Variovorax paradoxus: one gene and its partner. The protein of the gene in region 1 interacts with the protein of each later gene in a pairwise test. Links are inferred from orthologs where the notes say so. Each region holds a gene or a part of one and is shown in the gene's direction. Other genes may lie near its edges.

Region 1 (5,353 bases):
TCAGGGCAGGTCCTTGTTCGGTTCCGGCTCGGACGCGTCGCGCGGGCCGACGCGGCCCAGGCGCTCCTTGAGCGACTGCGGCCGGCCGCTGATGATGGCGGCGTAGTTGGTGGTGTTGGCCAGCACCTTCTTCACGTAGTCGCGCGTCTCGTTGAAGGGCACGTTCTCGGCCCAGATGGCGGCCTCAAGCACCGGGCCGTTGCGCCAGTTGCGCGGGCGGCCGGGGCCCGCGTTGTACGCGGCGGCGGCCAGCGCCATCGAGCCGTCGAAATCGTCGAGCGCCAGCTTCAGGTAGTTGGTGCCGATGGTGATGTTGGTCTCGCGGTCGTTGATCTGGCCGGGCGAGAAGTCGGTCAGGCCGATCTTGCGGGCGGTCCAGCGCGCGGTGGCGGGCATGACCTGCATCAGGCCAGACGCGCCGACGCCCGAGCGCGCGTCCATGATGAAGCGGCTTTCCTGGCGGATCAGGCCATAGACGTAGGCCGGGTCGAGCCCGATGTCCTGGCTCTTGCGCAGCACGGTGTCGTGGAACGGCATCGGGAAGCGCTGCTCGACGTCGACCACGCCCTTGGTGCGCTCGCTGGTGTTGATGCAGCGGTCCCAGACCTCGCGCTGGCAGGCGAAGTCGGCCGCTGCGAGCAGCGCGCGGTCGTCCATGCCGCCCTTGTCGTGCAGGTTGGTGGCGTAGTTCCATTCGCGCGTGCCTTCGGGGCGCAGCCCGATGGCGATGGCGTACAGGCCGCGGGCCAGCGCCGGGTTGGCGCGCGCGGCGGCCTTTTCCTCGGGCGTGAGCGGCGCGGGCCGGGTGGCGGCCACGGTGCGCTGCCCGAGTTCCTCGAGCGCGAGCATCTCGTAGAAGCCGCGCGAGCCGGCAATGCTCTGGTAGAGATCGCGCGCCTGGGCGCGGCGCTCTTCGCTGCGTTCGGTGGCGAGCGCGCGGGCCTTCCAGTACACCCATGTCGGGTCGAGCTGGGCGGTCTCGCTCATGGCGTTGATGGCGGGCGCCACCTCCTTCCACTGGCCGGCGCGCAGCGCGGCGCGCACGCGCCAGCCGAGCATGTCGTCGGACAGGTCGCTGTTCTTCGTGACATTGCCGAAGTAGGTGCCGGCCTGCGGCCACAGCTTGAGCGCGGCCGCGCGGCCGATGGTGCCCCAGAGCCAGTTGCGCTCTTCGGCGGACAGCATCGGGCCCCACTTGCTGTCGAGCTGCGCGGCCGCCTGCTCGGGGTCGGCGATGGCGACCTTGATGAGCGCGAGCACCACCAGCTCCTTGCGCGACTTGGCGGCCACGAAGGCACGGCCGGTCAGGAACTTGGCCGAGCTGGCGTTGAGTTCCTCGAACAGCGGCAGCGCATCGGGCGCGGCAATGGTGATGGCGCCGCGCGCGGCCTGCGGACGGTTGGCCTCGATGGCAAGGCGGGCCTTCTTCCAGGCGTCGTTCGGCGACAGCAGCCGGGCCGCCACCATGCGGTCTGCGGCGGTGAGGCAGCCGTCGTCGGCTTCCTTCTGGCTGAACCAGTCGCGACGCACGTCGTCGGCCTGGGCCTGCGTGGCGGTGCCGGTGCGCAGCGTGTCGACCAGCACTGCGTAGCAGCGCACCTGCGCGTCGTCGCCCATGCGGAAGCCCGCCACTGCGGCCGAGAAGTTGTCCCAGTCGCGGCGCTGGCCGGTGAGCAGCAGCCAGTCGTTGCGCAGGCGGTCTTCCTGGTAGGTGCCCGGGTAGCGTGCGAAGAAGTCCTGCACTTCGCTGGGCGCGGCCTCCTGCAGGCGCGCCTTGAGTTCCCAGTAGGCGGCCCAAGGTTCCAGGGCATGGCCGCGTGCCTGCGGCAGCAGGGCCGTGAGGCGGCCCTTGTCGCCGCGCTGGAACGCCTGCTTCATCTGGACCAGCACGTCGTCGTTGGTGTTGGTCTGGGCGGCGGCGGGCTGCTGCGAGAGCAGTGCCGCGAGAGCCATGACAGCGGAAAAAACCAGTGCGGGTGCCGCGCTGCGCCGAAGGGTGCGCTGCGATGCGCGCTGGGGTGCCAAAATGCTTGGGAACTGCATCGGGGGATTATGGACAAGTCAAAGGATGCCGACACCTCGGCGACGGCGAGTTTTCTGAAGGATCAGCTGCGCAAGGCATTGGTCGAACAACGCCTGGCCATGCCCGACCGGCTGACACGCGCCGACCTTTTGCAGCGCGTGATGCGCATCTGGCTGGTCGGCCGGCCCGACACCGTGATCGGCGCCTACTGGCCGATCAAGGGCGAGTTCGATCCGTTGCCTGCATTGCACCGCTGGAAGGAAGACGGCGAACTCATGGAAGAGTCGCAGCGTCGCCGCATCGGACTGCCGGTGATCGACAAAGTTCACAAGACGCTGACCTTCCATGCCTGGTACCCGGGCTGCCAGATGGAAGAGGACGCCTACGGCATTCCCAAGCCCAAGGACACCGAGCTGATCGTGCCGACGCTGCTGTTCGTGCCCTGCGTGGGCTACAGCGCGGGCGGCTACCGGCTGGGCTACGGCGGCGGCTTCTACGACCGCACGCTGGCGGCGCTGGAGCCGCGGCCGTTCACGGTGGGACTGGGCTTCACCAACGGCTTGCTGGATGATTTCAAGCCCGAGGCGCACGACCTGCCGCTCGACGCGATCCTCAACGACAACGGCGTGGTCTGGCCACAGGCTTGACTCGCCACAGGCTTGGCTCGCCCCCAGGCTTCGCGCACTTCGTGTCGCTTCAACTTCCCCCTACCGGGGGCAACACCTGCGGCCCGGCAAAGCCGGTTCCGCGGTGTTCCTGACTCGCCCCCGTCTTCGCGCACTTCGTGTCGCTTCGCCTGCCCCCTCGCTGGGGGCAACAACTGCGGCCGGGAGCCGGTTCCGCGGTGTTCCTGGAAAGGGCCGCCGGGCCCTTTGCGGCGTCGGACTTCAGTCGATGTCGTCGACCGTGTCCGGATCGGGCACTTCGCCGATGGTCTCGCGGGTGGTGGCGGCCTGCAGTTGCAGCCAGTCGCAGAAGGCCCTGATCTCCGGGCGCAACGCGCTGCGCGGCCCCGCGATGAGCCAGTAGGCCATCGGTGAATCCATGCGGTGCTGCGGCAGCACCTCGACCAGATCGCCGTTGGCCAGGCTCTCGGCAATCAGCGAACTGCGCGCCAGCGTCACACCCTGTCCGGTGAGGGCGGCCTGCACCATCTGATAGGCGTAGTTGAAATAGAGCCAGCGCTTCGGCTGCGCGCGCTCCAGCCCGTTCACCTCGAACCAGCGCCGCCACGTCAACCACTCGAGGTGCGTGCGGTGCGCGTCCCCGGCTTCGATCAGCGTGAAGCGGGTGATGTCGGCGGGCGTCCTGATGGGCGGGTTGCTCTTCAGCAGCCAGGGGCTGGCCACCGGCGTCAGCGTTTCGCCGAACAGGCGCAGGGCGCCTGCCGACATGGTCTCGCGCGGACCGTAGCGCAGCGCGATGTCCACGTCGGCCACTTCGAGGTCGACCGCCACGTCGCTGGCGTCGATGCGGATGTCGATCTCGGGGTTGTCGCGCTGGAACGCCTCCAGCCGCGGGATGAGCCACATCGACGCGAACGACGCAAAGGTGGTCAGCGACACGCTCTGGCGCCCCGCGCTCTGGCGGATCTGCCGCACGGCCGTGTCGATGCGCGGCAGGGACTGCTGCACCGCCAGCAGCAGCAGCGCCCCGGCGCTGGTGAGTTCCACGGCCCGCGTGTGGCGCAGGAACAGCGACACGCCCACCTCTTCCTCCAGCGACTGGATCTGGCGGCTGACCGCCGACTGCGTCAGGGCCATCTCCTCGGCCGCGGCGCGGAAATTCAGGTGCCGCGCCACCGCCTCGAAGGCGCGCAGGTGGCCGGCCGAGATCGGGCGCGAGCGCAGATGGGTTTGCGAATGTTGCATGAGTATGACTTTGGGAGGTCGGGCGGCGATTTGCGCAATTGATGCGAAACCCGCATCAGTAGCCTACCTCGTTTTCATTGGACCACCGGTGCATGAGAAACGATCATTCATTCCCGAACTGCGCTATTGCCTCCTGTGAAGCGCTTCGGCAAAGCCCTAAGGAGTTTCATCATGTCCACCGCCGTCTGCACCACCGAATCGCTCTCGCCCCTGTCCGCAACCGTCCGCACCGCCGCAGTTCCGCCGGCCGTCCGCCGTGGCGCCTGGCAGATCGCTCCCGGCGAGGCGATGAGCCTGAAGGCGCGGTCGGCCAGCGTGTTGCGCGTGAAGCAGGGCCGGGTGTGGGTCACGCCCGACGCCACGCTCGCCAGCCCCAGCGAAGACCTGGTGCTCGCCCCCGGCGAATCGCTCCATGTGGCCGCGGGCCAGCGCATCGTGATGGAGGCGTGGGACGGCTACGGCGCGACCTACAGCTGGGACAACGCCTGATTGTTCTGCCTCCAGGAGCTGGAAAGGCGGCCACGGCCGCCTTTTTCTTTTTGAAGCTACTTTTCGCGTAACAGGTTGCCGTTACCCGTTGATGTCGAAGCTCGGCAGGAGCGCCAGGAAGTGCCGCAGCGCCGTCTCGCCTTCGAGCACGTGCACGCCGGCCATCAGGTCGGGCCCCTCGCTTTCGGCCAGCCCCATGCCGAAGCCGGTGTAGCGCCGCACCGCCAGGGGCGCCTGGTAGACCACGCGGATGTCGGTATGGCGCGGATCCTTCTCGATCTGCTGCATCAGCGCATCGACCGCCTCGCGCGGGCCCTCGAGGTGCTGGCAGAAGCGCTGGCCGTCGAACACCAGGAGTCCGGTGATGCCGCGTTCCACATTGCGGCCGCGGGCGCGGGTGGCGATCGAGCCGACCGTGTTCGGGGGCAGGTCCTGGGTGAGCGTGCTGCAGTAGAGGACTTCGTAGAGCGGGCGTTGTTCGGTCATGCGGCGCAGAAAAAAACGTGCGCAGTGTAGGTACCTCCCCCGCCGTCGCGAAATGTCAAAAGACACATTCCGTGCGCCTATAGTTACGCGTGAAATTCGAGGACTACCCTGCCGCGGCGCCTCCACCCCAGGGCGCCAATCCCTGCGACCAGTGCGCGTTGCGCCGGCTCGACGCGTTCCTGCCCTGCTCCGAGGAGGAGCTCAGGACGATCCAGTCGTTCCGCGTCGGCGCCCGCCGCGTCGAGGGCGGCGCCGCCATCGTCGAGGAGCACCGGCGCAGCCCGCAGCTCTTCACGCTCTATTCGGGCTGGGCCTTCCGCTTCAAGACGCTGAGCGACGGGCGGCGGCAGATCCTGAGCTTCCTGCTGCCCGGCGACTTCATCGGCCTGCAGGACGAATTCGCCGACGGCCAGACCCACGGCGTCGAGGCCATCACCGATGTCACGCTGTGCGCCTTCTCGCGCGACCGCCTCTGGGGCCTGTT
Region 2 (5,315 bases), 2.2 Mb from region 1 along the record:
AGGGCGACTCGGATGCCGCCGCACAGGATGCGTCGGCCGACCCGGGTGCGCTGCGGTCCGAGGAAGTGGCCGCCGATGTCGTCCCGGAAGCCACTGAAACCGCCGAAGTTGCCGAACCCGTGGAGGCGGCCGAGGCCATCGAAGCGGCGCAAGCGCAATTCGCCGAGCGTGCTGCCGCAGACAGTAGCGCGCTGGAAGCTCTGCACACCACAGAAGGCGTCGCCGAACCCGCTCCCGAGCCTGCGGACTCAGAGTCCGCGCGGGCTACTGGCCCGGCGCCGGAACCCGATGCCCCGTCCCCGGACGAGGCCGATCCTCACGCTCCTTTCCCCGGAAAAACCTCATGAGCACAACCGACACCGAAGACGCGGCCATGCTGCCTGCCGAGCCCGAAGTCAAAAAGAAGAAAAGGGCGGCTGCGCCCAAGAAGGCTGTAGGTGCTGCTACTGAATCGGTAGCGCCGGATGCTGCGACGCAACCCGGGCCGGAGCCGGATGTGCCGGTGGAAGCCGAGGGGCCCAGGAAGCCGCGCGGTCCGCGCAAGAAGAAGGTGGTCTTGGACGAGGTCGTGGCCGCGCCCGAGGTGCAGCCGGCAGGTTCGGATGCGCCGGCAGCTGGAGAGCCGGCAGCTGTCGCTGCCGAGGTGCAGGCATCCGTCGTCATTGCGCAGTCCGAGGAAGGCGTTGCGCCGGTGGTGGCTCCGCAGCCCTCGCAGGCTGTCCGCAACGACGAGGACGACGACGAAGACGAGGACGAAGAAGAACCTGACGAGGAAGAAGACGACCTGGACCGCGCCCGCCGCGCCGCCGAGCGCGAGCAGCGCAATGCGTTGCCGCCCGAGCCGATCCGGTTCGCCGACGTCATTTCCGGCCAGTTCGATGCCGACGAAGAAAGCCCCGAGGTGCCGCCGCTGAAGCGCGTGCTGCTGCCGGAGGCCGATTCGCCCAAGCTGCACAAGGTGCTCGCGCAGGCCGGTCTCGGCTCGCGGCTTGAGATGGAGCAGCTGATCCTGCAGGGACGCATCTCGGTCAACAACGAGCCGGCTCATATCGGGCAGCGCATCCAGTTCGGTGATCAGGTCAAGATCAATGGCAAGCCGATCCGTTACCGGATTGCGCCCCCGCCGCCGCGCGTCATCGCGTACCACAAGCCCGTGGGCGAGGTCGTCACCCACGACGACCCGCAGAACCGTCCGACGGTGTTCCGAAAGCTGCCGCGGCTGCAGCAGGGCAAGTGGCAGTCGGTCGGCCGCCTCGACCTAAACACCGAAGGCCTGCTGCTTTTCAGCAGCTCCGGCGACCTGGCCAACCAGCTCATGCACCCGCGCTTCGGCCTCGAGCGCGAATACGCGGTGCGCGTGCTGGGCGCGCTCACCAGCGAGGAAAAGCAGAAGCTGCTCGACGGCGTGCGCCTCGACGACGGAATGGCGCAGTTCGGCACCATCGAGGACGGCGGCGGCGAAGGTTCCAACTGCTGGTACCGCGTGACCATTTCAGAAGGCCGCAATCGCGAGGTGCGCCGCCTGTTCGAGTCGGTAGGCCACGCGGTCAGCCGGCTGATCCGTATCCGCTACGGTGCGATGGTGCTGCCGCGCGGCCTGAAGCGCGGCGCGTGGATGGAGCTCGACGAGCGCGACATCCGTGCGCTGTTCCAGGCTTCGGGTGGTGCCGTGGGCCGCCCTGGTCCTCAGCAGCGCGGTCCGGGACAGGAGGGCGGCGGCAACGGCCGCAATGGGCGCAACAAGAAGCGCCGCGGCAACCGCAACGCGGCGGGCGGCCAGCCGCAGCAGCGCGACATGCGCGACGACGGAAGCCGCGAGGCGCCGATCCCGAATCCGCTGGGCGACGGTCGTCCTCCGCGCGGTGAGCGGGGTGAGCGGGGTGGGCGCGGCAATCGCGGCGGCGGCAACGGTGGCCCGCCGCAGGGCCAGGGCCGCCGCGGCAATGCGGGCGGCGGCAATCGTCAAGGCGGAAGCCGGCAAGGCGATGACCGCCAGCCGAGCGCATCCAACCAGCCCGACCCGATGAAGACCTCGTTGGGCTACATCGGCGCCGACAGCTTCTCGCGCCAGCGAAAGGAGCAGCGGAGCGGCCAGGGCCGCCGCGGAGGCGGCGGTGGATTCGGTGGCGGAGGCCAGGGCGGGCAAGGCGGCGGACGCCGCCGCGGTCGCTGAAAGCCTGCCGACGTGGCGCGGCCTTTGCGGGGTTTTCACCAATCCGCCAGGTCACGCCGGTTAAAATCAGAGGCTTTGTCGACACGTGACGCAACGGACCTGTTGCAGTTGTGACAAAACACTTCAAAATCAAAGCTCCAGGAAGCATTTCAATGGCCATCGAACGTACCCTTTCCATCATCAAGCCCGACGCAGTTGCCAAGAACGTGATCGGCAAGATCGTTTCCCGTTTCGAAGCTGCCGGCCTCAAGATCGTCGCCGCCAAGCTGGTGCACCTGTCGCGCAACGAAGCCGAACAGTTCTACGCCGTGCACAAGGAACGCCCCTTCTTCAAGGACCTCGTCGAGTTCATGATCTCGGGCCCCGTGTTCGTGCAAGTGCTCGAGGGCGACAACGCCATCGCCAAGAACCGTGACCTGATGGGCGCCACCGATCCCAAGAAGGCAGCCGCCGGCACCATCCGCGCCGACTTCGCCGACAGCATCGACGCCAACGCCGTTCACGGTTCGGACGCTCCCGAAACCGCAGCGAACGAAGTCGCCTTCTTCTTCGCCGGCCTCAACGTCTACGCACGCTGAAGTCGTATCTCGACCGATTCCATGACCACGGCCAATCTGCTCGATTTCGATCTCGAGGGGTTGGCTGCGTTCTGCGAAAAACTCGGCGAGAAGAAATTCCGCGCCACGCAGCTGTTCCGCTGGATCCACCAGCGTGGCGCGAGTGACTTCACCCAGATGACCGATCTGGCGAAGTCATTGCGAGAAAAGCTAGCGACCACCGCGCGCGTGGAGGCCCTGCCGGTCCTCACGCAGCACGAATCCAAGGACGGCACGATCAAGTGGCTGTTCGACGTCGGCGACGGCAACGCCGTCGAAGCCGTATTCATTCCCGAGGACGACCGCGGCACGCTTTGCGTGTCGTCCCAGGCCGGCTGTGCGGTCGGTTGCCGCTTCTGCTCCACGGGGCACCAGGGCTTCAGCCGCAATCTCAGCACGGGCGAGATCGTCGCCCAGTTGTGGTTTGCCGAGCATTTCCTGCGCAAGCACCTCCGCCGCGACGAACGCGTCATCTCCAACGTGGTGATGATGGGCATGGGCGAGCCGCTGCAGAACTACTCGGCGCTCGTGCCTGCGCTGCGGACCATGCTCGACGACAACGCCTACGGGCTGTCGCGCCGTCGCGTGACGGTGTCGACCTCCGGCGTGGTGCCGATGATCGATCGCCTGGGCGCCGATTGCGCAGTGGCCATGGCCGTTTCGCTGCATGCGCCCAACGACGCGCTGCGCGACGACCTCGTGCCGCTGAATCGCAAGTACCCGATTGCAGAACTGCTCGAGGCTTGCAAGCGCTACCTCGTGCATGCGCCGCGCGACTTCATCACCTTCGAGTACTGCATGCTCGATGGCGTCAACGACCAGCCCGAGCATGCCCGCCAACTGATCGAGCTGGTGCGCACGCACGACGTGTCGTGCAAGTTCAACCTGATTCCTTTCAACCCGTTCCCGGCGTCGGGCCTTCTGCGTTCGCCGCAGCCTCGCGTGCTGGCATTCGCAAAGATGCTGAGCGAAGCCGGGATCGTGACCACCGTGCGCAAGACGCGCGGTGACGATATCGACGCCGCATGCGGACAACTCGCCGGCGACGTCAAGGACCGCACCCGTGCGGCCGAGCGCATGGCCCAGCGCCGCGCTGCAGAGCGACCCATCGTTTTGCATCCGGTTCGCAAGACCGCACCCCAGGAGCATTGACAGAATGAGCATGGCCTTTCCGATGACGACCGTGAATGCGCAGCGGCTGCTTGCCGTGGGCCTTGCCGGCGTCGCCGTGGCGTTACTGCTCTCGGGCTGCGTGAACACGCGGACCACCACAACCTCCTTGGCCGACAGCAGTTCGAGCAAGGGTAACGAGATCGTGACCGAATCGGACGAGAGTTCGCGGCAGCGCCGCGCTCGCCTTCGCATGGAGCTCGCGTCCGGCTACTTCGAGCAAGGGCAGACGACGGTCGCGCTCGACGAGATCAAGCAGGCGCTGGCCGCTGATCCGAACAATGCCGATGCTTACAACCTGCGTGGCCTGGTCTACATGCGACTGGACGACGCCGGCCTTGCGGAAGACAGTTTCCGTCGCGCCATCGCCATCAATCCGCGCGACGCCAATGCGCGCCACAACTACGGCTGGCTGCTGTGCCAGCAGAACCGCTTTGGCGACGCTGCCACGCAGTTCAACGAAGCGCTCGCCGTGCCGAGCTATGCCGACCGCGCCAAGACGCTCATGACCCAAGGCGTGTGCCAGCTCAAGGCGGGCCAGCGCGTCGAGGCCGAGCGCAGCCTCATGCAGGCGTACGAGATCGACGCCGGCAATCCGGTGGTCGGCTTCAATCTCGCATCGGTGCTCGCCCAACGCGAAGAGTGGTCGCGTGCGCAGTTCTACATTCGCCGCGTCAACAACAGTTCCGCAGCCAGTGCCGAAACGCTCTGGCTCGGCATCAGGATCGAACGAAAGCTCAACAACCGCGAGGCCGCTGCGCAGTTGGGAGGCCAGTTGCAACGACGTTTCCCCCAATCGCGGGAGGCATCAGCGTACGAGCGCGGGAATTTCAATGATTGATCGGGTTTCGGAGTTCGGCACTTCCGTGGCACAGCCGCTAGAGGAAGGCGACATCACGCACAAGACGGCCGGCGACCTGCTTCGCGAGGCGCGCGAAGCCCACGGATTGCACATCGAGATGGTGGCGGCCGCGTTGAAGGTGCCGCCGCAGAAGTTGCTTGCGCTCGAGGCGGACGACATCGCCTCGCTGCCCGATCCGGTCTTTGCGCGCGCATTGGCCAGCAGCGTGTGCCGCGCACTGCGCATCGATCCGGCGCCGGTGCTGGCCAAGCTGCCCACGACACAGAAGGTGTCGCTTGCGGAGGCCGACCGCACGCTCAAGACAAACATCTCCTCGGGCACGCCGCGCTGGAGCGGCAGCAGCAGCCGGTCGAGCGGCCTGCCTTCGCGTACGTTGCTCACCGTGGTCCTCCTGTTGCTGGTGGGGGCCGGCGCGCTCTTCTGGCTTCCGCAGTCGGTGTTCGACCAGATCGGCGCCTCGGTGTCACGCCTGACGGCTCGCAGCAGCGCCGACGCCGGCTCGGCCGCCAACGAC

Evidence for each region.
Region 2: the proteins of AACL56_RS07795 (region 1) and ndk interact in binary tests that used the Escherichia coli proteins (3 or more experiments, as listed by UniProt). The link is inferred for Variovorax paradoxus from one-to-one orthologs.

Annotation. Positions count from the first base shown.
Region 1 is NZ_LR743507.1:1,746,686-1,752,038, forward strand. What follows is about bases 1,092-3,861. They hold AACL56_RS07795 (5-formyltetrahydrofolate cyclo-ligase), read left to right. Parts: upstream 1,092-2,052; coding sequence 2,053-2,670; downstream 2,671-3,861. Other genes in these bases: AACL56_RS07790 (lytic transglycosylase domain-containing protein), read right to left, coding at 1,092-1,953; AACL56_RS07800 (LysR substrate-binding domain-containing protein), read right to left, coding at 2,911-3,861. Outside these bases: more of AACL56_RS07790, read right to left, coding at 1-1,091; more of AACL56_RS07800, read right to left, coding at 3,862-3,894; AACL56_RS07805 (DUF2917 domain-containing protein), read left to right, coding at 4,066-4,383; AACL56_RS07810 (BLUF domain-containing protein), read right to left, coding at 4,465-4,869; AACL56_RS07815 (Crp/Fnr family transcriptional regulator), read left to right, coding at 4,959-5,353. UniProt on the Escherichia coli protein: Involved in the removal of 5-formyltetrahydrofolate.
Region 2 is NZ_LR743507.1:3,955,164-3,960,478, reverse strand. Bases 1,307-4,038 are described here. They hold ndk (nucleoside-diphosphate kinase), read left to right. Parts: upstream 1,307-2,325; coding sequence 2,326-2,751; downstream 2,752-4,038. Other genes in these bases: pilW (type IV pilus biogenesis/stability protein PilW), read left to right, coding at 3,926-4,038; rlmN (23S rRNA (adenine(2503)-C(2))-methyltransferase RlmN), read left to right, coding at 2,773-3,921; AACL56_RS18420 (pseudouridine synthase), read left to right, coding at 1,307-2,173. Outside these bases: SMC-Scp complex subunit ScpB, read left to right, coding at 1-347; more of AACL56_RS18420, read left to right, coding at 344-1,306; more of pilW, read left to right, coding at 4,039-4,780; AACL56_RS18400 (helix-turn-helix domain-containing protein), read left to right, coding at 4,773-5,315. UniProt on the Escherichia coli protein: Major role in the synthesis of nucleoside triphosphates other than ATP. The ATP gamma phosphate is transferred to the NDP beta phosphate via a ping-pong mechanism, using a phosphorylated active-site intermediate.